Regions from separate parts of the Peribacillus sp. SIMBA_075 genome, predicted to be linked through region 1. Evidence: riboswitches for the same ligand, from Rfam matches in the RefSeq annotation. Region 1 holds a riboswitch; each other region holds the start of a gene.
The links. A riboswitch is a leader RNA that binds a small molecule or an ion and turns the genes downstream of it on or off. The one in region 1 is predicted to bind S-adenosylmethionine.
Positions count from the first base shown of each region.

Region 1 (8,013 bases):
GCTTCACGCCGTATTGGCGAAGGAGCATCGATGCTTCGTACAAAAGGAGAACCAGGTACGGGTAATATTGTGGAAGCTGTGCGTCATATGAGAAAGGTACAGTCCCAAATTCGTAAAGTGAGCATCATGAGTGATGATGAATTAATGACTGAAGCAAAAAATATCGGTGCCCCTTTCGAAATTTTAAGAGAAATCAAACGGACAGGAAAATTGCCTGTAGTTAACTTTGCAGCTGGCGGAATTGCCACTCCAGCAGATGCAGCGCTTATGATGGAATTGGGAGCAGATGGCGTATTCGTGGGATCTGGTATTTTTAAATCAGAGAATCCAGAAAAATTCGCATCGGCAATCGTTCAAGCTACTACATATTTCACCGATTATGAGTTGATTGGCCGGTTGTCAAAAGAGTTGGGCAGTGCAATGAAAGGAATTGATATTTCTAAACTAGCTCCAGCAGAACGGATGCAGGAACGTGGATGGTAATATGATAACTATCGGTGTTTTGGGATTACAGGGTGCAGTCGAGGAACACTTGAACCAAATCAAAGCTGCCGGCCAACAAGCAATAATAGTAAAAAAACCCGAACAGTTGCATGAAATCGATGGCTTAATCATTCCAGGCGGAGAAAGCACTACGATGAGAAAGCTAATGGATCGATACGGATTTATGGAACCGATCAAAACTTTCTTCGAACATAAAAAACCTATTTTCGGTACATGTGCGGGGATGGTATTGGCGGCCAATGAATTGAATGGTGATGAGAAGGCCTATCTTGAACTAATGGACATTTCCGTGAAAAGAAACGGGTTTGGCCGCCAAAGGGATAGTTTCGAGGCCGAACTATCAATCAAAGGACTGGAAGAACCTTTTAAGGCAGTTTTCATCCGGGCGCCATTCGCGGATGGTATTGGAGAAGATGTGGAGATATTGGCTGTTTATGAAGAGAATGTTGTGGCTGCGAGACAAGAACATGTCCTTGTCAGTGCTTTTCATCCAGAATTAACAGGGGATGATCGTTTCATGCAGCTTTTCATAGAAATGGTGAAGACATCCATATTTAAAGAAGAATTGAAAACCTGTTAACCAAAGTAAAAGCTGTCCTATCATTAGGACAGCTTTTACTTTTATGTGCTATTGACTGAAAGTGATTAAAATAATATATTGCTTGAATTTACTATTCTATAGTTCTACAATAAAAAAAGTAAGTATTTACTTACATTTTTATTTTGGCTTGAAAGGGGAATGTATATGACAGCAAGAGTTGCAGTTATTACAGGAGGAGCAAGCGGAATTGGCCGAGCAGCATGCTTGAAATTCGCAGAAAAAGGGGACAAGGTCGTTGTTGCGGATTTTAATGATGAAATGGGACAGGAAACCGTTGAACGGATTAAAGCGGATGGCGGAGAGGCCATTTATGTAAAAACGGATGTTTCTAAGCTTGAAGAGGTTGAAGCGTTAATCAATAAAGCGGTGGAAGCATACGGAAGGGTCGATATCATGTTTAATAATGCCGGCATCGGGGGCGGTGGGATGATCCTCGATCAAGATATGGAAGGGTACTTCAAAACGATTGGTGTGAACCAGCACGGAGTGGCCTTTGGAATCATGGCAGCGGGACGAAAAATGAAGGAACTAGGTAACAATGGTGTCATTATAAATACAGCCTCTGTGTTTGGCTACTTAGCTTCCCACGGGACTTTCGCCTATCAAGCGTCTAAAGGCGCCGTAAGGATGATGACACAGACAGCTGCTTTGGAATTGGGTGCTTACGGAATACGCGTAGTGGGCATTGCACCAGGCGGTGTTGACACTCCAATCATACAAGGCTATAAGGATATGGGAATCATCGATAAATTGCATGCAAGTCAAATGCGCGGTAAATTAATTAAGCCCGAAGCAATCGCAAATGCTGTCTATCTATTATCTTTGGAAGAAGCGGATGCAATCAATGGAAGTGTAGTCATGGTTGATGATGGCTATGCATCTTTTAAATGATTTTCTGAAAAAGAAAACATCGTCGCATTCAGACGATGTTTTCTATATATGATATTTGGGAATATTGATTTCTATAGATCAAAGGTAATATTGACCGATTAGCACCATCGAGATATCATGGGAAATAGATTGGTGAAACCGGTCTTATCTTTATAAAAGAAGGTTGATATTTTTGAAAAAAGGGCAGCAAACCAAAGAACGAATCATAAATGTAGCCCGGACGCTTTTTGCCACCAAAGGTTTTGACATGACAAGAACGAATGAAATTGCCTCTGCATGCAATGTTTCCGAAGCTACTATTTATAAATACTTTGAAAGCAAAAAAGATTTGCTTCTGGCTACAATTACTCCTAATGAAAAAGAGGAGTCTGAAGACGGGACTAGCCATCTATCTACTGATGATCTTGTGGAGAATCACGTTTGCACCATGATAAACAAAATTCTGGAAAATAAAGAACAATTTTCGATATTATTTCGGGAAACGCAATTCGATCAAGATATTTCAAAGCAATATGTGGATCAGATTTTCAAGCCGAATGCCAAACATGTAGAAATACAAAAAAGAATAGATAGCGGAGAGATACATTATATTTCTGATATTATTCTATTTAATGTAGGGATCATTTCCTTCACATTGGCGTTATCCACTCATTATGAGATTCATCAACAGAAAAAGGAACCATATTTTACTGCTGAGCGAATTAAGAGCATTGCTCAACTTTTGGTTTATGGTATTCATGGGAAAAACAATCATACATAATAAAACGGTCATATTTAAAGGCATGAGCATCAAGCCGTAAATATGACCGTTTTATTTTTGAATGGGAAGCGATCATTCTTATTGACGAAGTCAATTCGTGAATTAAATAAACAGGTGTGTAAGATTTGACTTATATTTTTCAGACTATTACGATAAATACATGCTGCACGATATGACATTATGAGGATTTTATCTGGAAATCATGTAACATGGAGGGGATTTATAATGAGCGAAATCGTAATTTTATCAGGAAGTCCAGCGGTTCCATCAAGAACGGACATATCACTAAAACATATTCAATCTTTAGTTGAAAAAGAAGGATTTACCACAACTTATTACTCAATTACGGAATTCTCAGCAGATGATTTATTCCAGGGGAAATATAATAGTGAAGAAATTTTAAAGCTTTCAGAAAAAATTCAAGAAGCTAGAGGAATTATTATTGGTTCACCTGTATATAAGGCCTCTTACACAGGCATATTGAAAGCCTTGATTGATATGCTGCCAGAAGGAGCTTTTAAGGGAAAGCCAGTGCTGCCAATTATGATTGGCGGAAGTAACAGGCATTTATTGGCGATAGACTACGCGCTTAAACCATTAATTTCAATATTGAAAGGCGAGCCGTTGCAGGGCATATATTTTGTGGATAAGGAAATAGATAAACAGAATTCAGAAAACCCGATTAATGATTTGAATTTAGTGGATCGGGTTCAAAGTCAGGTTCAGGAATTTGTAGAAGCGATTCAATTAAGGAATTAATGGCTGCAAGCTATCGACTTCAACAAAAGGACTGGTATTCGAATAATTTTTTTTTGAATAATGCCAGACGTCAATAATAGGCTAATTAATGAAAATAGGCGCATTTTTTTGGAGACTTTAACTAAAAAAATGAGTCTATTTTCGTATTTAAATGAACATAAAATCATTAATGGAATAGTGTGTATAAAAATAACAGTTCAACCAGTATATTAAACCAAGTTAATTTATAAGAAAACTCCATTGACAAGGATTAAATTTATGTTAATATTTAAAATAATAAAACTTATCCAGAGCGACGGAGGGAATTGGCCCTTTGAAGTCCAGCAACCTGCATGATATGCAAGGTGCTACATCCAACAAAATGTTGATCATTTTGGAAGATAAGGTAATGAATATTTACCTTGGAATCTTTCCATCATGGAAAGATTTTTGTTTTTCGAAAAAATTATTGGCAAACCATAGCAATGTAAGGTTGTTAGGAATTATATAAATTTAAGAAATTCGTTTAATCAGCCTCTAAAAATAAGATATTCCGGAATTCCTTAAAGGGGGAACAGGTTTGGATAAAGAGAATCAGCTTGCAGAAATATTTGAACGACTTCAAGAAATGCTTAATTCAATGAAATATGGATCCATTACACTTATTGTCCAAGATGGTAAAATCATTCAAATGGAAAGAAATGAAAAACTAAGAATTAAATAAGGTATCTGCTGACTAGAAAAACTAGAGGCGGGTTTAACTGATATAAAGAGAGTATTGGTTAGATTCGTCTCTTTTTCCTAGGATCGTATAACTCGAGAAGATTACAACGGGAATTGATCTACAGTTACTCTAACCTGTGAAACATAGAGCAAGTTCTTAGAGGGGGTAATAAAGTTGGCTGCATTAATAAATTATGAAAATTTCAACACCGGGGATTTACCTGCATTTCCTGAAGATAGTGAGACAAAAGGTGCTTTGGAAGTTCTGCAATGGGCGAATGAACAATATGGAAACAAACTCATTTATGCCTGTAGTTTTGGTATTGAAGGCATCGTGCTTACGGATTTATTGGCGAAGGTCAACCCATCGGCAAAAATTGTTTTCCTGGATACAGATGTACATTTCGAGGAAACTTACCAACTGATCGATCAAGTGAAAAAGAGATATCCAAGGCTTTCGATCGAAATGAAGAAACCTGCCTTGACGCTTGAGGAACAAGCAGCGGAATATGGAGATGAATTATGGGTTAGTGATTCCAATAAGTGTTGTAACATCCGGAAAATCACTCCGCTTACTGATGTGCTTTCAACGGCAACAGCCTGGCTTTCTGGACTGCGGAGGGAGCAATCCGAAACAAGGGCGCTGACCGAGTATATCAACAAGGATAATAAGTTCAAATCGATTAAAATATGTCCACTCATTCATTGGACATGGAAAGATGTTTGGCGTTACGCCCACAAAAATGGACTTCCGTATAATATCCTGCATGATAATGGATATCCGAGCATTGGCTGTAAAACGTGTACGGCACCTGCCATCAATGCCGATGACTTACGCTCAGGCCGTTGGCAAGGAGCGCAAAAAACAGAATGCGGATTGCATTTATCTTAAAATAAATAGAAACCATAGGGGGAAATTAGCATGACAATCAGTCTACCGCACGGAGGAACAATAATCGATCTTTGGGAACCAAAATATGATTTTAGTAAAATAACAAAGTCAATCGAAATTGATGAAATAGCATTAAGTGACCTTGAATTGATAGGCACTGGTGCCTACAGTCCAATTAAAGGATTCTTTACGAAAAGTGATTATGAGACAGTTGTCAAGGATATGAGACTTAGCAGCGGCCATGTTTGGAGCATCCCGATTACGCTGCCTTTGACTGAAAAAGCTGCAGAATCTCTTATTATAGGTGAAGAAGTGAAGCTGACTCATGAGGGTGAAACATATGGGGTCCTCTCCGTTTCTGATATTTTCACTCCCGATAAACAATTGGAAGCGACTTTAGTATATCAAACGGATGATGGGGAGCATCCTGGAGTGAGAAATTTATATAACCGCGGGGATGTATATGTCGGCGGAGAAATAAAGTTAGTCAAGAGAATAGAGCGTCCGCTATTTCAAGCCCATTATTTGGACCCAGTTGAGACAAGGAAAGCTTTTGCTGAAAAAGGCTGGGAAACCGTTGTCGGATTCCAAACGAGGAACCCTGTTCACCGTGCGCATGAATACATTCAAAAGACAGCTTTGGAGATTGTCGATGGCTTATTCTTAAACCCTCTTGTAGGGGCCACTAAATCCGATGACATTCCGGCAGATGTACGAATGGAGAGCTATAAAGTGCTGCTTGATAAATATTATCCCAAGGATCGTGTCTCTCTTGCCGTTTTCCCTGCTGCCATGCGTTATGCAGGACCAAGAGAAGCCATTTTCCATGCGATGGTCCGTAAAAATTATGGTTGCACCCATTTTATCGTCGGACGTGATCATGCGGGTGTGGGCGATTATTACGGCACATATGATGCTCAAAAAATCTTTGGGAATTTTAACGCGGATGAATTAGGGATCACACTATTATTCTTTGAACATAGTTTTTACTGTAAAGCATGTGGCAATATGGCTTCAGCTAAAACTTGTCCGCATGGAAAGGAAGACCATGTCATCCTGTCCGGAACGAAGGTAAGGGAAATGTTGCGAAATGGAGAAATTCCTCCAGCTACCTTTAGCCGTAAAGAAGTCATCGAGGTGTTGATCGAAGGTCTAAAAAAGAATGAAGTTTATAACTGATTGGACATAAATTGAAGGATCACATGATGAGGGGGATTATTATATGAGTAAAAGTACGAATGTCACTTGGCATGAAACGTCATTGACCAAGGAGCTCCGCCGGAAGCAGAACGGGCATGAAAGCACAGTTCTTTGGTTTACAGGACTATCTGGTTCCGGAAAATCAACGATTGCTAACGCGGTCGCTAAAGAGTTATATAATCGGAATATTCGAAGTTATGTTTTGGATGGTGATAATATCCGCCATGGTTTAAATAAAGATTTAGGTTTTTCTGAAGAGGATCGAACCGAGAATATCAGGCGGATAGGTGAGATTTCCAAGCTCTTCGTGGATAGTGGGCAGTTCGTATTGACCGCCTTCATATCACCTTTTAGAGCTGATCGGCAGATTGTACGTGATTTACTCGAAGAAGGCGAGTTTATTGAAGTATACATAAAATGTCCGATCGAAGAGTGCGAAGTGCGTGATCCAAAAGGTCTGTATGACAAGGCGCGTAAGGGAATCATTAAAGACTTTACCGGAATCGACTCTCCATACGAAGAACCTGAACAACCGGAAATCATTTTAGAATCCGACCAATACAGCATTGAAGAATGCGTTGAACAGGTAATCGGCTATTTGACAGCAAAGAAAGCGATCTAATCAAGGAGGAAATGTAATGGTTTACGAGAAATTTTGGTCGGAAAATCCACTAATCGCTAAAAATAAAACGGAAATCTGGAAATTGGAAAAAGACGGATTGAAGATATTCGATGATATTCCACATTACGCTGCAAATGGTTTTGATTCCATCCCTAAAGAGAATTGGGATATGTTCAAATGGGCAGGCCTATACCTGCAACGGCCAAAAGAAGCTGGTTACTGGATGATGCGTGTCGTTATTCCCGGAGGTATCCTAACTTATGATCAACAAATGGCACTAGCTAACATCGCTAAAGATTATGGGAGGGATGTATATGATATTACAACCCGTCAAGCCATTCAATTTCACTGGTTGACCATCGAACAAGTCCCGGATATCTTAAGCCGTTTAGAACAGGTTGGACTGACTACGGCCGGTGCATGCGGTGATATCACACGTAATATCATCGGGAATGCATTAGCTGGCATCGACCCTGACGAAATTTTTGATACACGTGAAGTCCTTAATGATGTATTTGAGTATTTCCGCCTTAACGAAGACTATTCGAACCTTCCAAGGAAATATAAAATGTCCATTAGTGCCAATATCCATAATGCTTCGAATGCTGAAATCAACTGTGTTTCATTCAATCCAGCTACAAAAGAAATTGATGGAGTAATGGAAGTTGGCTTTCACGTAAAAGTGGGCGGGGGGCTTTCCTCCGTTCCGATGCTGGCAGAAGAACTTGACTTATTCATTTTACCTGAAAAAACAGTCGAAGTAGCAGCAGCCATCACGACCATATTCCGTGACTTTGGCTACCGTGAAAAGCGTCATCGCTCCCGATTGAAATTCCTTGTGGCTGACTGGGGTCCTGAACAATTCAAGGGAAAATTGCTGGAATACACGGGGCCGCTTCCTGAAAAGGGAGAAAGTGCAGTGAAGGGATGGAATGCAGGTTATTTCTATGGCATCCATAAACAAAAACAAGATGGTCTGAACTATGTTGGAGTCAATATACCAGTTGGTCGTCTAAATCCAGACGAAGTGATCGAGTTTGCCGAACTTGCGAAGAAATATGGAAATGGTGAAATCCGCAACT
Region 1 is NZ_JAWRYN010000062.1:2,431-10,443, forward strand. Features, by position in the region: gene pdxS (pyridoxal 5'-phosphate synthase lyase subunit PdxS) at 1-483, shown strand, start outside; gene pdxT (pyridoxal 5'-phosphate synthase glutaminase subunit PdxT) at 485-1,084, shown strand; gene SB775_RS25370 (SDR family NAD(P)-dependent oxidoreductase) at 1,250-1,996, shown strand; gene SB775_RS25375 (TetR/AcrR family transcriptional regulator) at 2,169-2,756, shown strand; gene ssuE (NADPH-dependent FMN reductase) at 2,982-3,515, shown strand; SAM riboswitch class I at 3,796-3,902, shown strand; gene SB775_RS25385 (YezD family protein) at 4,102-4,218, shown strand; gene SB775_RS25390 (phosphoadenylyl-sulfate reductase) at 4,405-5,109, shown strand; gene sat (sulfate adenylyltransferase) at 5,140-6,288, shown strand; gene cysC (adenylyl-sulfate kinase) at 6,332-6,931, shown strand; gene SB775_RS25405 (nitrite/sulfite reductase) at 6,948-8,013, shown strand, end outside.

Region 2 (8,013 bases), on a different contig from region 1:
TAATTGAAGGATATTATTTCACAAACTTTCTTGAAGTAAAAAACGTTCGTCACCCAAAGAGTCGTACTCCTTCTCTACTATTTTAATCTATTTGTTGTTAGAGTACGCCTGAGCAATCACTTTTGCAGCCTTTGCGATGAGTTTATCATTAAAGCTTGCATTCTCATCATTGCGACTTGACATGATCGCTATAATAATCGGTTCTCGATTTGGCGGCCACACAATCGCTATATCATTTCGAGTTCCATAGCCACCGGCTCCGCTCTTATCTCCAACCACCCAACTTTCTGGTACACCAGCTCGAATGAGGGAATCACCTGTAGTATTCCCTTTTAGCCAATTTGTGAAAATTTCTTGCTTATCGGCAGGAAGGTACTCACTGATTCCAAACACCTCAAGGGTAGTTGCAAGTGCTTTAGGGGTACTTGTATCCCGTGATTCCCCAGGAATAGCTTCGTTCAAATCTGGTTCAATACGGTCAGCCATTGTGATAGTATCGCCACTTTCCCGTAACGCCTTTTCAAATCCATCTGGTCCGCCTAATTCTTCGAACAGAAGATTTCCTGCTGTATTATCACTATACTGCATCGCTGCTTCAGCTATCTTTCCAAGACTCATTCCTTTGTTCACAAAGTCTTCTGTAATCGGAGAATAGGTAATAATATCTTCATTGGTGAATGTCCTTATTTTCTCAAGCACTGATATCGGATTTTGCTTTAACAATACAGCTGCGGCTAGGGCTTTGAATGTAGATGCATACGCAAATCGTTCGTTCTCACGAAATTCCACGGTTTCTTTCGTTCCTGTATCAATGGCATAGACCCCAAGCCTTGCATCATATTCCTTCTCAAGTTGTTTAAATTTCTCCATTACGGTTTCTTTTGCCGTAATATTTTCTGACGTTTGGTTAGTTCCCCCGGTATGTTCTGTTTCTGCTTGTTGTACAACCTGTTTTTTCTCATCTGAGCAGCCTGCAACCATAAGCACCAATCCTATTGGTGCCAGTATTTGATAAAACCATCTTTTGTTCATGATATAAACCTCCTAATTATTTGATTAGACTCTTATGTACGAATTGAAAAAACAACCTCATGCAAGGAGTTTTAACAGATTACGTTTGTAGTCTGATTACATCTGTAGTATAGTATTACATATGTAATCAAGAAAAGTCAATTCTTAATTTTTTAACCATCAAGCTACTAGAAATATGCTATATACCTGTTTTTTAAAATTTAAAAATCAAGAGAGTAGGTATTGAAGGACATGTTTTTAACTCATTTTATATTAGGTTTATTGGTGTCTTCATTTTCCGTTACTGTTATCCTACTTATACGAAAATGGTTTGGAAGACAATTAACAGCAAAATGGCACTATCATTTGTGGATGTTTCTTTTTATGGCTTTAGCACTTCCATTCATACCTACTGATTTATATAATTTTAATTCTGTCTTTAGCAGTGGGGATATAAATCAGATTCATGCAGCCAGCTCTAATACGGAAAAAACTGGAACTGATATGATGCAGGGCCTACACCTCATACAAGACTTTTCTGTATCGGTCAATCGGCCGAACCTGTCCTTACTTAATATGGGGGTGATGGGTTTATGGATATCAGGGATGCTTTTATTTACCTTTACTATGGTTCGTGGATGGCTCACAATTAGAAGGATAAAGAATTATTCTTCTCCGTTTTCCAATCAAGAAGTTCTCGTGCTTTTCGAAGAATGCAAGAAAAGACTACGGATAAAAAAATCAATGGAGATCGTTATTTCGAAAAGAGTCCAATCTCCAATGATATTCGGACTTTTTCAAACATATATCGTCATACCTGCTCAGCATGAAAACTGGCTTAGCTTGAAAAATTACGAGTATATCTTTCTTCATGAACTGAATCACTATAAAAACAAGGATTTGCTGACAAATTACTTGATATTATTCTATCAAATCATTTATTGGTTTAATCCCCTTGTTTGGCTTGCTTTTAGAGAAATGAGATTGGATCGGGAAATCGCATGTGATACATCTGTTTTACAGTTACTGGATGATAACTCTTTTAGTGAATATGGAAATACTATCATTAATTTTTTGGATCTTTCAAAACGGTCAAGTAATCTACAGTTAGTGACACAACTAAACGGTTCGAAGCTTCAAATCAAAAAACGAATTGAACAAATTTCTGCCTATAAGCATTCCGCAAAAAAATCAATAAGGAAAAGCGTCTTTATTTATGTGTTGGCCACTATCATTTTGACAATCCAATTACCTATCGTTTTCGCATTTGCGACGGAAAACGACCGATACTATTTTAAAAATGACGGAGCAGTTTATGAGGATTTACATCAATTCTTTAAAGGGTATGAAGGAAGCTTTGTTTTATATGATCAAAACGCACAGCAATATCGCATTTATAATGAAGAAAAAAGCACTTTGCGGATATCACCTGATTCCACATACAAAATCTATAGTGCCTTATTTGCTCTAGAATCAAATGTGATATCACCCGAAGAATCCAAACTTTCATGGGATGGGACTGAGCAGCCCTATGAAGCTTGGAATATGGATCAGGATGTCTCATCTGCTTTACAAAAATCTGTAAACTGGTATTTCCAGGAATTAGATCGCAGGACAGGATTTGAAACAATTCAATCCAATCTACAAGCGATAAACTATGGGAATTCCGATGTATCTGGGGAATTGGGTGAATTCTGGAACGAATCCTCATTAAAAATTTCTCCAGTCGAGCAAGTCCAGCTGCTGCAAGCCTTTTATAACAATCAATTTGGATATAAGGAAAGGCATATCCAAGCCGTTAAGGAAGCACTGCTCATAGAAAAGAATGAGGAAGCTCGCCTATCAGGAAAAACAGGTACAGGAACAGTGAATGGAAAAAACATCAATGGTTGGTTTATCGGTTACGTAGAGACGAAGAACAATACTTATTTCTTTGCTACCAATATACAAAATGAAGATGATTCATCTGGAAGCAAGGCGGGAGAAATTACTTTATCAATTTTAAAAGATTTAGGAATCTATAAAGAAAATGGAGGGGAGAAAAATGGAGAAAAACATTCCTAGCATATCAGAGTCAGAATGGGAAATCATGAACGTGCTTTGGGATAAAGCCCCTCAAACAGCAAATGACATCATAGTTTCCTTACAGGAGAGTACCGATTGGAAGCCGAAAACCATACGTACCCTTCTCGATCGATTGGTTCAAAAAGATGTAGTAGGTGTCAATAAAGATCAAAGAGTTTACACCTTTTACCCGCTCTATACACAGGAGGAGTGCCAGCGTGCCGAGACCGAATCATTTATCAAACGTATCTATGGAGGGGCCATGAAATCCATGCTGGTCCAATTCATTCACGAAGATGCCCTATCTGATGATGATATCAATGAACTGCGCTTTATTTTAAATAAGAAACCTAAAAAGTAATAATATTTAAAAAAGCGATTTGGGATTTTTCCAAATCGCTTTTTTCGGTCAAAATCGAAATAACGGCGGACATATTTCCCATGTAATGATCTGTGTGGTTTGATACGAAAAAAATCAGAACTTTCGTCTTAATAATAGTTATGCATGAATTTAATTCAATAGATGTTTTTTATCACGCTTCTTGATAGTGAAGGCTTCTGCAGGGCCTGGAACAAGCAATCGCAAAGGCTACAGGAATAAAACATTTAACGCAATCATCCGCAAATTCAAATTAATTGAACAATTTTTTGATTGACACTGCCATACGGTCATGATAAGATCACTCTCATACTATATTTACTGAATTTAAAATATTTCGTTTAATTGAATATAATGTTTGACTCTTATCAAGAGAGGTGGAGGGACTGTGCCCTGTGAAGCCCGGCAACCGTCAGTTATTTAACTGATATGGTGCCAATTCCTGCAAAGCAATGTGCTTTGGAAGATGAGAGAAAGGATTGTTTAACCAACCTTTCTACTCATGTGTAGAAAGGTTTTTTTGAGGAGAAAAAACTTTCCTTTCCCCTACAGACTAACATACTAAGAGCTGCTGCCAGCATTAATTTCAGGTATTACAGTTACAACAATCCTTCTAGTTGGTTGCGGGGGTTGGTGCAGGTGGTTTAGGTAATTTGTTATATCTTGAAGGGTTTCAGCTCAATAATAATGATGTTTAGTCATTGTTTTTTATTCAATTTATAGGTGATATATGTACAACAAAAATAGATAAACGATAAGGGAGAAATGAATTATGAAAAAGTGGATATCAACTTTAGCAGTTTCCTCAGCATTAGTATTAAGTTTAGCAGCTTGCGGTACGACTAACAGCGGATCAGATTCTTCAGACAAAGAAAAGAAAATCCTTGTGGGTGCATCAAACATTCCACATGCTGAAATTTTAGAACAGGCAAAGCCATTATTAAAGGAAAAGGGAATTGATTTAGAAATTAAAACATTCCAAGATTATATTATTCCGAACACAGCGTTAGCTGATAAAGAGATTGATGCAAATTATTTCCAACACGTTCCATATCTTAAATCAGTGTTAAAAGAGAATCCAGACTATGACTTTGTAAATGCGGGTGCTATTCATATTGAGCCAATCGGCATTTACTCTAAAAAGTATGATAGCTTAAAAGATCTTCCAAAAAACGGTACAGTTATTATGCGTAATGCTGTAGCTGAACAAGGACGTATTCTATCTATTTTTGAAAAAGAAGGCGTTATTAAGCTAAAAGAAGGCATCAATAAAACAGAAGCTACGATTAATGATATTGTAGAAAATCCTAAAAACTTAACTTTTAATGCAGATATAGAAGGTGGCCTATTACCTCAAATTTATAATAACAACGAAGGTGATGCGGTTGTTATTAATGCGAACTATGCGTTAGATGCAGGGCTAGATCCGCTTAAAGACCCAATCGCTGTTGAATCGGGTGAAGATAATCCATATGCAAACATTATCACTGTACGTAAGGGCGATGAAAATAAAGAGACAGTAAAAGCGTTAGTAGAAGTACTTCGCTCTAAAGAAATACAAGACTTCATTACTAAAAAATATAAAGGTGCAGTCATACCAGTATCTAAATAAAACACCCTTTCATGAACTATACCCCGAATAATGGACACTTCGAAAAAGGTCCATTACTCGGGGTTCTTCTATGTCTATACACTAGAAAAGCAAAAAATCCGTTTACAAAAAGCTGCTTAATAGAAGATACAAAAACTTAAAGCGTAAATTTCTTAAACATAAATACTTAACTAAACTCAAAGTCTTAAGGAGGAAGCCCTACTATGAATTTTAAAATGCAAAACAAACAAAATCTACTAATTGAGAGAATTACGGATCAACATCTAGTTATTCTGTGTGGATATTGCCGTCGTCACGGTCAATCCTCTCCATGTCAAAAGAAACTAAGAAAATCGTGATAATATGCAATCCAAAAGTGATATAAAGATTACATAAAATATTGGATAAGATATACCAATCAATATTTGTAAGTAGTCATATCTAGTCGACACCTACGTATGTAATCACCGAAAAGCCTTTCCCATGAAAGAAATTAAAAGAATCCTTTGATAAGAAAGATAATAGATGGGAAGAATAACATTAACTGTTGTTCCTTTATTCATTTCACTTTCAATAACTATCTTTCCTTGATGTGCTTTCACAATTTCATAGCAGATCATTAACCCTAAGCCAACCCCTTTTTCTTTGATACTATAAAAAGGTTCTCCAAGATATGGGATACGTTCTCTTGGAATCCCACATCCTTGATCGATAAAACAAATACTTACTTGATGACTATCAAGTGTATCGATTTGAACCAAAATTTCTCCTCCCGTTGACATCGCTTCAATTGCATTTTCTAAGATATTGATAAACACTTGTTTTATTTGGTTTCCTTCACAAGGTATGTAGGGAATTTCTGATTTAAGCTCTGTTCTGATCTGTATATTTTTCATCATTGCTTGAGGTTGCAGTAGCGTTATAACTTGTTCTGCTAACATGCTCAAATTATTGAGTTGAACCTTTACTGCTTGTGGTTTAGCTACTATCATAAATCTATTTGTGATTACTTCTATTTGTTCAATTTCTGATGATATTACATCTATGTACCACTGATTTTCTTTATTTTTCATTGATTGTATTAGTTGTATAAATCCTTTAATAGTTGTAAGTGGATTTTCATGAGCTATTGCTGTAGCTAATTTTCCTACCACATCCAGCTTCCCTGATTTTCGCAGTAACTCTTCCGTTTTTAAACGTTCAGTGATATCTCGAGTAATAACCATTGCAACTTCTTTTTCACCTAATCTAAAGATATCGATGATTAACTCAGTATCTATTTTCTCTTCTATTTTAAAAACATATTCGTCTCGCAAAGTGAAGTAATGTTTTCCCTTTTCGAAATCTTTTATAATGTTTATAGTTTTAATGTTTTCAGGAAGAAAATCCATAACAGATATGGAAAGAATTTTTTCCTTACTATAACCTAATCTTTTACATGCAACTTGGTTTACGTCGAGAAATCGAATTGGAAATCGATCCTCGTTCAATTCTAATAGGTAAATTGCAACAGTTGCATGTTCAAATAGAGTACGGTATTTCATCTCATTTTCTCGTAATTGTAGAATAGACATATAACTTTCTTGTAATTGTTGAATAGATATATAATTTCACTCCTTCACTTCAAATTTTCTAAATATTCTAAATATTATATATTGGAAAGGGGCTTGATGCAAGAATCCTTATTTATAATTTATTCATATTTTCCATGAAGCATAAAAAGTGGTTCTATATAAATCCTGTTAACCATATGGACAGGTATGAGTTCCCATCTTTTCCGTCTAGACTCAACTATTTGGAATTGCTGAATAGATCCGATTCTCTAAAAAAAAGTATATAAAACTACTTTTTTCGATATTTTTCAGAAAATTTCGACTTTTATATTTACAACATGAAATTTTTCTTGTATGCTAATCTTACTAAATTAAAAGAAGGTGATGCCAATGAAATAAAGAGAAATATAATGCACATTGAGTATCAAGAAAGCTCTGTTTTTTCTAAAGAATTCTTAGCCTTTGTCCCTTTTTTAAAATACGGATCTTCTCTTAGAAAAATACTAAAACTGGTATTAAAAAATAAAAAAATGAAAGGATTAGATTACAAAGTAATGGTAAATCAAGAAGAAATAGTTTAAGCGACCTTGTGTATCCTAATAGGAATGACAAGGTCGCTTACATATTTTTATTTTACCTTATTATCAAAAATCAATGTATCTTAAAATCTATAAAAGCCCCCTTTAGCATTCTAATTCAGTGAAAACCGCTATGCATTTTCACTTATTGCCTATCTCTTATTATTAAAAAAAATCCTAAAACACACCTGAGTTTGCTTATGATTGGAGGGATTTTATGCTTAAGAAACGAGATCTTCATGAAAGCCACGTATTGTACGAACTAATGGCACATCCAGATGTCTTCCCATTTGTACGCCAAAAAGTTCGTTCATATGAGGAATTCTTATTTATGACAAAACAAACGATTGAGGCCGAAGAGCGTGGCGAATTAATTTCTCGAACTATTCTTGATGAGTGGGGAATTCCAATCGGTATGATTACTTTATTCGATATAGAAGATAATTGCGGATTCTTAGGTACTTGGATTGGAAAACCGTATCACGGAAAAGGATATAATAGACCTGCTAAAGATGCTTTTTTTAAAGAGCTCTTTAATGAGCTAGGTATTGAGACGGTTTTTATGCGGATTCGAGAAGAAAATATCCGTTCCATAAAAGCTGCCGAAAAACTTCCTTATGTTATAAAAGCAAATAAAACAAGAAAATCGATGTATGCGCAATTAAACGAAAATGGTGCTGTATATGATTTATATGAAATCCCGAAAGACCAATACACTTTATTTCTCTTACAAAAGGATCTATCATATGCAGACTTTTCATATTTACTTGAAGCGTAGACGTTATCGGTTAACCTCTAAATACAATATTATTCAATTTGTGAACTAATGTACGAATC
Region 2 is NZ_JAWRYN010000033.1:33,569-41,581, forward strand. Features, by position in the region: gene bla (class A beta-lactamase) at 88-981, opposite strand; gene SB775_RS19895 (BlaR1 family beta-lactam sensor/signal transducer) at 1,264-3,075, shown strand; gene blaI (penicillinase repressor BlaI) at 3,056-3,436, shown strand; SAM riboswitch class I at 3,817-3,927, shown strand; partial or broken gene SB775_RS19905 (ABC transporter permease) at 4,020-4,149, shown strand; gene SB775_RS19910 (MetQ/NlpA family ABC transporter substrate-binding protein) at 4,227-5,066, shown strand; partial or broken gene SB775_RS19915 (ATP-binding protein) at 5,510-6,607, opposite strand; gene SB775_RS19920 (hypothetical protein) at 6,949-7,179, shown strand; gene SB775_RS19925 (GNAT family N-acetyltransferase) at 7,394-7,954, shown strand.
Region 2: it holds a riboswitch for S-adenosylmethionine, as region 1 does, so the genes downstream of both, SB775_RS19905 (ABC transporter permease) here and SB775_RS25385 (YezD family protein) in region 1, are expected to answer to the same signal.

Region 3 (8,013 bases), on a different contig from region 1:
CTATCATATCCAGCTACGACCACATCTTCGTTAAAGTTCGCCATTTCAAAAGGGTTGACGCCGACCACCTTGCTTTTCACTTCCTCATATTGATCATTCAATTTATATAAGGAGCTTGTGCCATGACTAAGGACAAAAATGCCTTCAGCATTCTCCAGGAACTTTATCGGCATGGTGGGAGCCTTCAACTTTTTCTTCAACTCTCCCGTTTTTGCCGAATAAATATATAGATCTTCTTCCACTTGATCTCCATGACCGTGTCCTCCGATCCATATTTCATCCTTTTCTTCCCTCAGCAATGAGCCAGTGCTGGAACTATGTATGGGAAATTCGAATTCAACCTTTTTCGTTTCAAGATTTATCACTGAACATTTGGTATCTCCAAAATTAATTACATACAAGCGATTCGCTTGCACACCCTGAAGAACGGTCAAAGGGCTTTTACCGACACTGACTACATCCTGTTCCTCACCTTCATCATTTAAAAAATAAATGGAGTGATTCGATTGATTGACTGCCACGATGCTTTTTCCATCATGTAATAACTGCATATTGACGATCCCTTTCCCAATTTCCCAACTGTTTATCAGTTTTCCTTCTGATAAAGAGTAAACTTGGACTTTCTCCATATCCTTTCCATAAAGCAGGATAGTATCTTTGTCTGCCAGGAGCAGGGCTCCGGTAAATGGTTCTGAAATATCCCATTTGGCAAATGGATGATAGTTTTCATCTATGAAAGTCAGGGAGGTATCCTTGATATTGACTGTCGCCAAGAAAGATTTACTTTTATTTATTTTTGTAAATGTATTACTGCCATTACACCCAGTAAGCAGTAAGATGGCAAGAAAAAGCCCAATGCCCCACTTCATATTTTAAGCTCCTTATTCATTAAATATCTATTTTTTTAAAATTTTAACAATGATTTGTGAAAAAAGTATGAAGCGGAAAAGAATATTCTCTAAACTAGCATCCGTATCACAACCGGAATCATAACCTTTCCAATTCAGTGACATAGGATATGACGATCGCGTTTTTCATTTCTTCTGAAAGCGCAGAACCCATCACGCGTTTAATACAGAGGTAAAACTTTTCCAGTACTGGTTTCCGGGCACGGGGGTGTGCATTTTCATCTAAAAGCTCGCGGCGAATGAGTTCCGATAATACTTCCCTTCCACCTCCATCCGGCACCTTACGATTATTCCATAAACTTAAATAAGCCTCCAGTACTGCTTCTTGCCTGACATTATCTTTCATATTATCCCTTCCATCCATCACTAATTTATACATATTTTTAATCAAGTTTGTAAAGACTACCTTAATATTACGATTACGCAATAAAAAATTCAAAAAAAGGAGTGAGTAAATTGTCTCAAGTATACCGCTGTCCGAATTGCCGGACAAATAAATCTCGCTTCAATCTCATTAAGCAAGTATCAACCCCCATTAAAAAGGATCCGCAATCCGGTGAAATCGTTGAACAATATTCGAACGATTCGCTTCAGCCTTTCCATCTAGCATATAATGGTCCAGAAATTCGGGTGCAATGTGCTGCTTGCGGATTAATTGAAGACGAAAAGACATTTGCCGCCTTTGGATTGCAACAATGAAAATGGTCAGACCCATTTATGGTCTGACCATTTTTTCAATCTTTTCCCACCGACATTTTTGCTGCGGTCTATGGCAATTGGAATGACTTTTCCATCCCCATATCCATCATCCAATAATGCATTCTCGATTTCAATGGCCTTTTCCCTAAATCTTCATCTAGATTTTTCATCGAATTCGGATAATCATTCTTATTCCATGGCAATATTACCGCCTCCTTGATAAGAAAGTCTCCTTTTATGTTTCTTTTTAATGGGCGGCAGACGTTTATTGGGCCGCTTTCGCTTCCAAAGCCTTCAACTGGCCGATGATAATTTTCCTATCCAACTTTTCACCGATAATGACGATATTCAATGGCATTTTCATCATTTCATTCATATACATCGGCATTCCGTATGAGTATTGGAATAAATGGGGGAGCTGTGAATGTGTAAAGGAAATGTATCCTTTCATTCGATAGACCGTTTCCGGAAGGCCCCTAAGCCAATCTTCAAAGTCAGTTTGTGTCACGGCACCCTCAAATGTGTGGACCACTGCAGTTAAATGCAAATGGTCGTGTACATCAAGCTTTTGATGGCCATTTTGCCGTTTTCTTTGCATCTGCTGCAACGATATCAAGGAAATGGCCGCATACTCCGTCAATAAACAAACAGCATCGGTGTTAAGCGCCTGTATCGAATATATCAGCTGTGCTGCCTCCATCTCACTTACAAGGTCCACTTTATTCAATAATATGAAATCCGCATGGTGGATTTGCTCAGCAAGCAACTGCCGAAGCTGTGGAGACAGTTCTTCCCGATCGCGCCACCGTAGTAAATCGACGACCGTTATAATCCCTTTATAATCCAGTCTTTTGGCGAAAAGCGGCGACATGATGCCATCCAATACTTCAACTGGATGGGCTGCGCCCGTCGTTTCAATATAAACGGCGTCCAGGTTGTTTTCAGTTAGCAATTCATGAAGCTGAACCTCCAGCTTATCCTGAATGGTGCAGCAAATGCAGCCGTCAAACAACTCCTTCAATGGCACTTCATCACCAATCAGGCCGCTGTCCACCGATACACTGCCGAGCTCATTTAAAAGGACGGCCACTTTCCTATTTGCTTCACTTTCCTGTTTTAATATATTTCGTAGAAGCGTCGTTTTCCCGCTGCCGAGAAATCCTCCTAATATGTAAACTTCGGTTGTTTTCATTTGTATCTGCTCCCATGATCCTGTAAAATTCAATTCCGTTAAATTTTATCATACTTATCTTTTAAAAGCACTTGCCCGAACCACATAAAAAAACCAGCCCGTAAGCTGGTTTTTCGACAATGATTCATGCTTGAACTTCGTCTTTTTCGTAAATCGGCACCCATCCTGCCGCTGTAACGAAAATACGGACAGCTACAGTTTTTCTATCTTCTGCCAGCGTGAAATAATGCCGTGTGGATTCTGGTACACTAATAAGATCTCCTGGATTAAGCCGTACATCAAACCACCGCTTATCGCTGCCCTCAATGGCAAAAATACTGGTTCCGCCTGCTATGAAACGCACTTCATCATCTTCATGGTGGTGTTCCTGCTTAAAGTTTTCAAGCATTTGATCCAAGTTTGGATTTGCATCGGATAATGTGATGATATCTTGAGCTTTATAGCCTCTTCTTTCGGAAATTTCCGCTATCTCAGATTTGAAAGTTAAAAGGATTTCCTCTTTGTCAGCATCTGTCAGATCGTATTTTTCCACAAGATGGGCCGGTAATTTCGAAATGTCCCATTGTTCATAAATAACCCCTTGTGTTTCTAAAAAGCCTTTTACCCGTTCACCGTTTTCAATAACCTCGTTTGTTTCATGGAACCTAATCATCGCCATCATTCATCCTCCTCTAGGATTTTTATCTTAAAGAACCTGCAAACGCCTTTTGTTGATTAAGCAACAGTTGATATTGAAATAAAAATTCGCAAGCTTCAAGTATTCTTTTTGCTTCGAGTCCGCTTATACCCCAAACCGTAATTCCATGATTGCGGATCAGCACGGCGCCAGAGTCTTCTACGACATGTTGCTTGAACTTATCGGATAACTGTTGAATGTCAGCGTGATTATATATGATTGGAATCCGAAGCTCTGAATCTTCATCCCACCGTCCGGTCGCTTTTATGATTTCATGATTATGAAAAGAAACTTGACCTTCATCTCCGTACAATTCGGATATCACATTATTTTCAACTGTATGGACATGGAGTACACAGTTCGCATTGGTTTTCCCGTAAATAACGGTATGAAGCAAAGTTTCGGCCGATGGCCTTAGCTCCGTTTCTTCAACTGGTTTTCCTTTTAAATCCACCAATAAAAAGTCCGAATCCGATTGCTTCCTTTTATCCTTACCGCTTGCCGAAATATAAAAGAAAGGACTTTTGGGCTCGCGGATGGACAAGTTCCCGCTTGTTCCCATAAACCAATCCCTTTGGGCCAGTTCAGCTTTAATATCGGCTAGCTCCAGCCATTCTTCAGTATGTGTGTTCACGCCTTTACCTCCTCCCGCCGCTTTAAAATAGCAATTACATCATAAAACGTCTCAAAACCTTGATGAGGAATCCCTTCTCTATCACAATTCTCAAGCAGCATGTCACGGGCTATGACAAAATCGGCCTGTTTTGCCGCTTCAAAATCCGTTACTGAATCTCCAATAACGAGTTTAAAATCACCCGCACTCGCAATTCCCCTCATAATGGATGGCTTGCAGCAACCGCAATCATTATTACATTGCTCATCACAAGCATGTGGCCACTCAATATAAATCTTTTCCTTATCAAAAAATGCATTGTTGCAATAAACGGAATCTGCTGGCAAGATATCATTTAAAAGAGGGGCAATGAAAAAATCCATGCCTCCACTTACAATATATAAAGGGATGTTGGCTTTTTTCGTATACTCAACGAATTCATTAAATCCTGGACGAATGCCGGCCGTCTCGCTTACATATTGAATGATGTCATCCTTCAAGCCACTATCAAGCAAGGAAAACATATCACCGACCCCTGAAGATATACTGATTTTTTGCTGAAGGACATCGTCTTTCAACTTTTCCCACTCCGGAGGCGCAAATTTTTTCATGATAGAAATGATATTATCTGTGTTGGTGATCGTTCCATCGAAATCGCAAAAGATGATCGGTTTCATTATTTCTTACAAGCCTCCCCATAAAACAAGAGCTTTTTTTAGTCCTTCTTCCTCAGCAGCCGCTTCTGATAGGTCCTTTCCTGCGAGAACGGCTTCAACAGCAGAACGGAAAGCCTTGGCCCCGCCCTCTGCTCCGTCAGGGTGTCCATGAATTCCACCTCCGGCATTAATGACACTGTCCAGCCCAAAATCCTTGATCAGGTTGGGAACCATGCCCGGATGAATGCCTGCAGAAGGTACAGGGAAGGCCTTTTTCCATGAAAACTCATCTTTTGTAAGAGCTTCAGCAATCGCTAATGTTTCCTTTTTTTCAAGTGCGACATTTCCATAAGGTGATGGGAACAAGGATAAATCCGCTCCTGATAACCTCACTAATTTACCAAGCAATAATGGATACCCGATCCCATAAAATGATGAAGATGCCAATGCCCCGCTATATGCGGGGTGCGCCATGATCGGTAGCTTGATATGATCATGTTCACTTAAGGCTTGCAATACATCCAAACCATATGTATGAACGTTGAACAATAAAGCATCTGCCCCTGCTTCAGCCGCTTGCTTCGCCTTATCCAATAAATCAAATGTTTTCCCTGATAGATTGACAGCATATAAAGTTCGGTGGCCAGTGGTTTCAAAGACTTCATTCAAAATTCTTTTTCCCGTTTTTATTCTATCGAAAAATGGAGTCTGTTCCTGGTCAAAGAGAATCTCATCATCTTTAACTAGGTCGACACCTCCTAATGCTTGTTGCTTCAGTTGCTCATTATGGAAGGTTAGATCCCTTCCTAATACACCTTTAAAGATGCTCATCACAAGGGGCCTGTTAAATACCTCAATCTTTTCCCTTATGCCTGTAATGCCAAATTGCGGTCCCGGGAACGCTTTTTGAATAGCACCGACAAAATCCAGGTCGATCAGTTTTATTTCACCGTCCAATGAAAGTTTGCCGAAGACCGTCGTAAGGATTGCAGGTAAATCATTAGAGAAATTCCCAGCCGGATAGGCAATTTTAATTAGCGAACGGTACACTTTACGATTAAAGTAGCCGTTTGCCCTCTCTTCTTCAGATAGTGGCGTTACGGATACTACACGTCCCTTATGCTTTTCCAGTTGCTTCTGGACCAATTGGGGCAGGTCCGTCCATGTCCCCACAGTCAAACCTAAGGCAATGCTCTCTGCTTTTTTCTCATGATTTCCATTAAAGTCATGAATTAAATAAGTAGCGACTATCTCGCTCATCTGATCACTCCTATTACACGTTAGTAAACTCTCGAAGTCATTAACCTGGCATTGCTCTAAATGGCAAAAGCCCCTTCATATAAGAAGAGGCTTTAAAAAGCCATCTTCTTATCTCCCAGCCATTGGCTGCAAGAATTAGCACCGTGCCTTGTGGATTTCATGAAAATCCGGCGAAGAATTCCGCCCCATTTTACAATGGAATTACGGTCGGTTGCTGGGCTTCATAGGGCTAGTCCCTCCACCTGCTCAAAATAAGAAAACGCTGATATATAGTTACAAGTATCGAAAGATTTAGAATTTATTTTGTATTCTGACAGGTAATCCATACTTTGTCAATACGTTTTTAACCATTTAACGGTGGGATACATTGGATACTCAATCCTTCGTCAAAACAAGTTTAGTGTGCGAATTCGTTCCACAGCCTCTTTTAACCGCTCTTCCGAAGTCAGAAGCCCTACCCTTACGTAACCCTCGCCAAATTCACCGAATCCATTCCCTGCGGCAACAGCTACGTGGGCATGCGTTAATAAATAGTCTGCAAAACTCTCTGACGTAAAACCTTTTGGTACCTTGAGCCAGGCAAAAAATGATGCTTCAGGAGCTTTGACTTCCCAGCCGATTGCCCTTAATCCCTCAATGAAAACATTCCTGCGCCCCTCATACATCTTCACTAATTCCTCTACACAGCTCTGCGAGTCAAGCAATGCACTTGCCGCTGCTTCCTGTATCGCCGGGAAGAGACTCACATAAAGATGGTCTTGTAATAGTTCAAGAGCCTCTATGACACTTTTATTCCCCATTGCGAAGCCAACTCTCCACCCTGCCATATTGTATGTTTTCGATAGTGTGTATATTTCTATTCCTACATCCTTCGCTCCCTTTGCCTGGAGAAAGCTTGTCGGTTTTTTTCCGTCGAACCCTATCGCTCCATAAGCGAAATCGTGGACCACACAAATTGAATGCTCTCTTGCGTGGGAGACGGTTTCATCAAAAAAACTTTCAGTTGCAGAAGCACCAGTGGGATTATTCGGATAGTTCAAGAACATCATTTTGGCTTTATCAAGCACGTCTTTATGTATAACTTTGTAATTCGGAAGAAAACCATTTTCTTCTGTCAAGGGCATGAATTCGGTTTTTGCCTGGGCTAACACTACACCTGAAAGATAATCCGGATAGCCGGGATCAGGAACCAGGATCGTATCACCTGGATTTAATAAACACTGCGGCAGTTCGACAAGACCTGCCTTTCCTCCAAAGAGAATCGCCACTTCACTATTTGGATCCAGCTTGACTCCATATTCACGTTCATAAAAGACGGCAGCGGCATCCTTTAAATATTGATGTCCCCGGAATGGTGAATATTTATGATTAATCGATCTTTCAGCGGCAGTCTGTAAACTTTTCACGATATGTTCAGGCGTCGGTTGATCAGGATTTCCCTGGCCTAAATTAATGACATCATGTCCTTGCGCCGTAATCGCATTGACTTTTGCGACAAGTGAGGCAAAAAACTGCTTTGGCAGGTCCTGAAGCTTTCCGGATTTTTCGAATTGCAACATTTATACACCTTCTCTGAAATTTCTTGAAATTCTAGTCACAAATGATATATGTTTATCATAGTCTTGTAAAGCATTTTTTACATGTGGGGGTTTTAAACGATGAAGTGGAAAATAGCTTGTATTCAAATGGATATAGCATTCGGGCAACCGGATATCAATTTTCAGGTTGCGGAACAATGGTTGGAAGAAGCAGCACGGTCAGAACCCGATATCGTCATTTTACCAGAGCTTTGGACAACTGGATACGACTTGACCAGGTTAAATGAGATTGCTGATCAAGAGGCGGAAAAAACGATTGAATTCCTTAAAACACAGGCAAGGAAACACGAGATTCACATCGTAGGCGGTTCCATTGCCAAAAAAACGAGCAAGGGTTTCTATAACACCATGATCATCATCAATAAGGATGGCAAACTCATTAAAGAGTATGATAAGCTTCACTTATTTCAA
Region 3 is NZ_JAWRYN010000005.1:139,368-147,380, forward strand. Features, by position in the region: gene SB775_RS06500 (YncE family protein) at 1-869, opposite strand, end outside; gene SB775_RS06505 (hypothetical protein) at 988-1,254, opposite strand; gene SB775_RS06510 (hypothetical protein) at 1,365-1,607, shown strand; gene SB775_RS06515 (hypothetical protein) at 1,676-1,810, opposite strand; gene SB775_RS06520 (CobW family GTP-binding protein) at 1,873-2,799, opposite strand; gene SB775_RS06525 (cupin domain-containing protein) at 2,924-3,457, opposite strand; gene SB775_RS06530 (methylthioribulose 1-phosphate dehydratase) at 3,480-4,109, opposite strand; gene SB775_RS06535 (2-hydroxy-3-keto-5-methylthiopentenyl-1-phosphate phosphatase) at 4,106-4,765, opposite strand; gene mtnW (2,3-diketo-5-methylthiopentyl-1-phosphate enolase) at 4,772-6,004, opposite strand; SAM riboswitch class I at 6,110-6,262, opposite strand; gene SB775_RS06545 (pyridoxal phosphate-dependent aminotransferase) at 6,391-7,563, opposite strand; gene SB775_RS06550 (carbon-nitrogen family hydrolase) at 7,663-8,013, shown strand, end outside.
Region 3: it holds a riboswitch for S-adenosylmethionine, as region 1 does, so the genes downstream of both, mtnW (2,3-diketo-5-methylthiopentyl-1-phosphate enolase) here and SB775_RS25385 (YezD family protein) in region 1, are expected to answer to the same signal.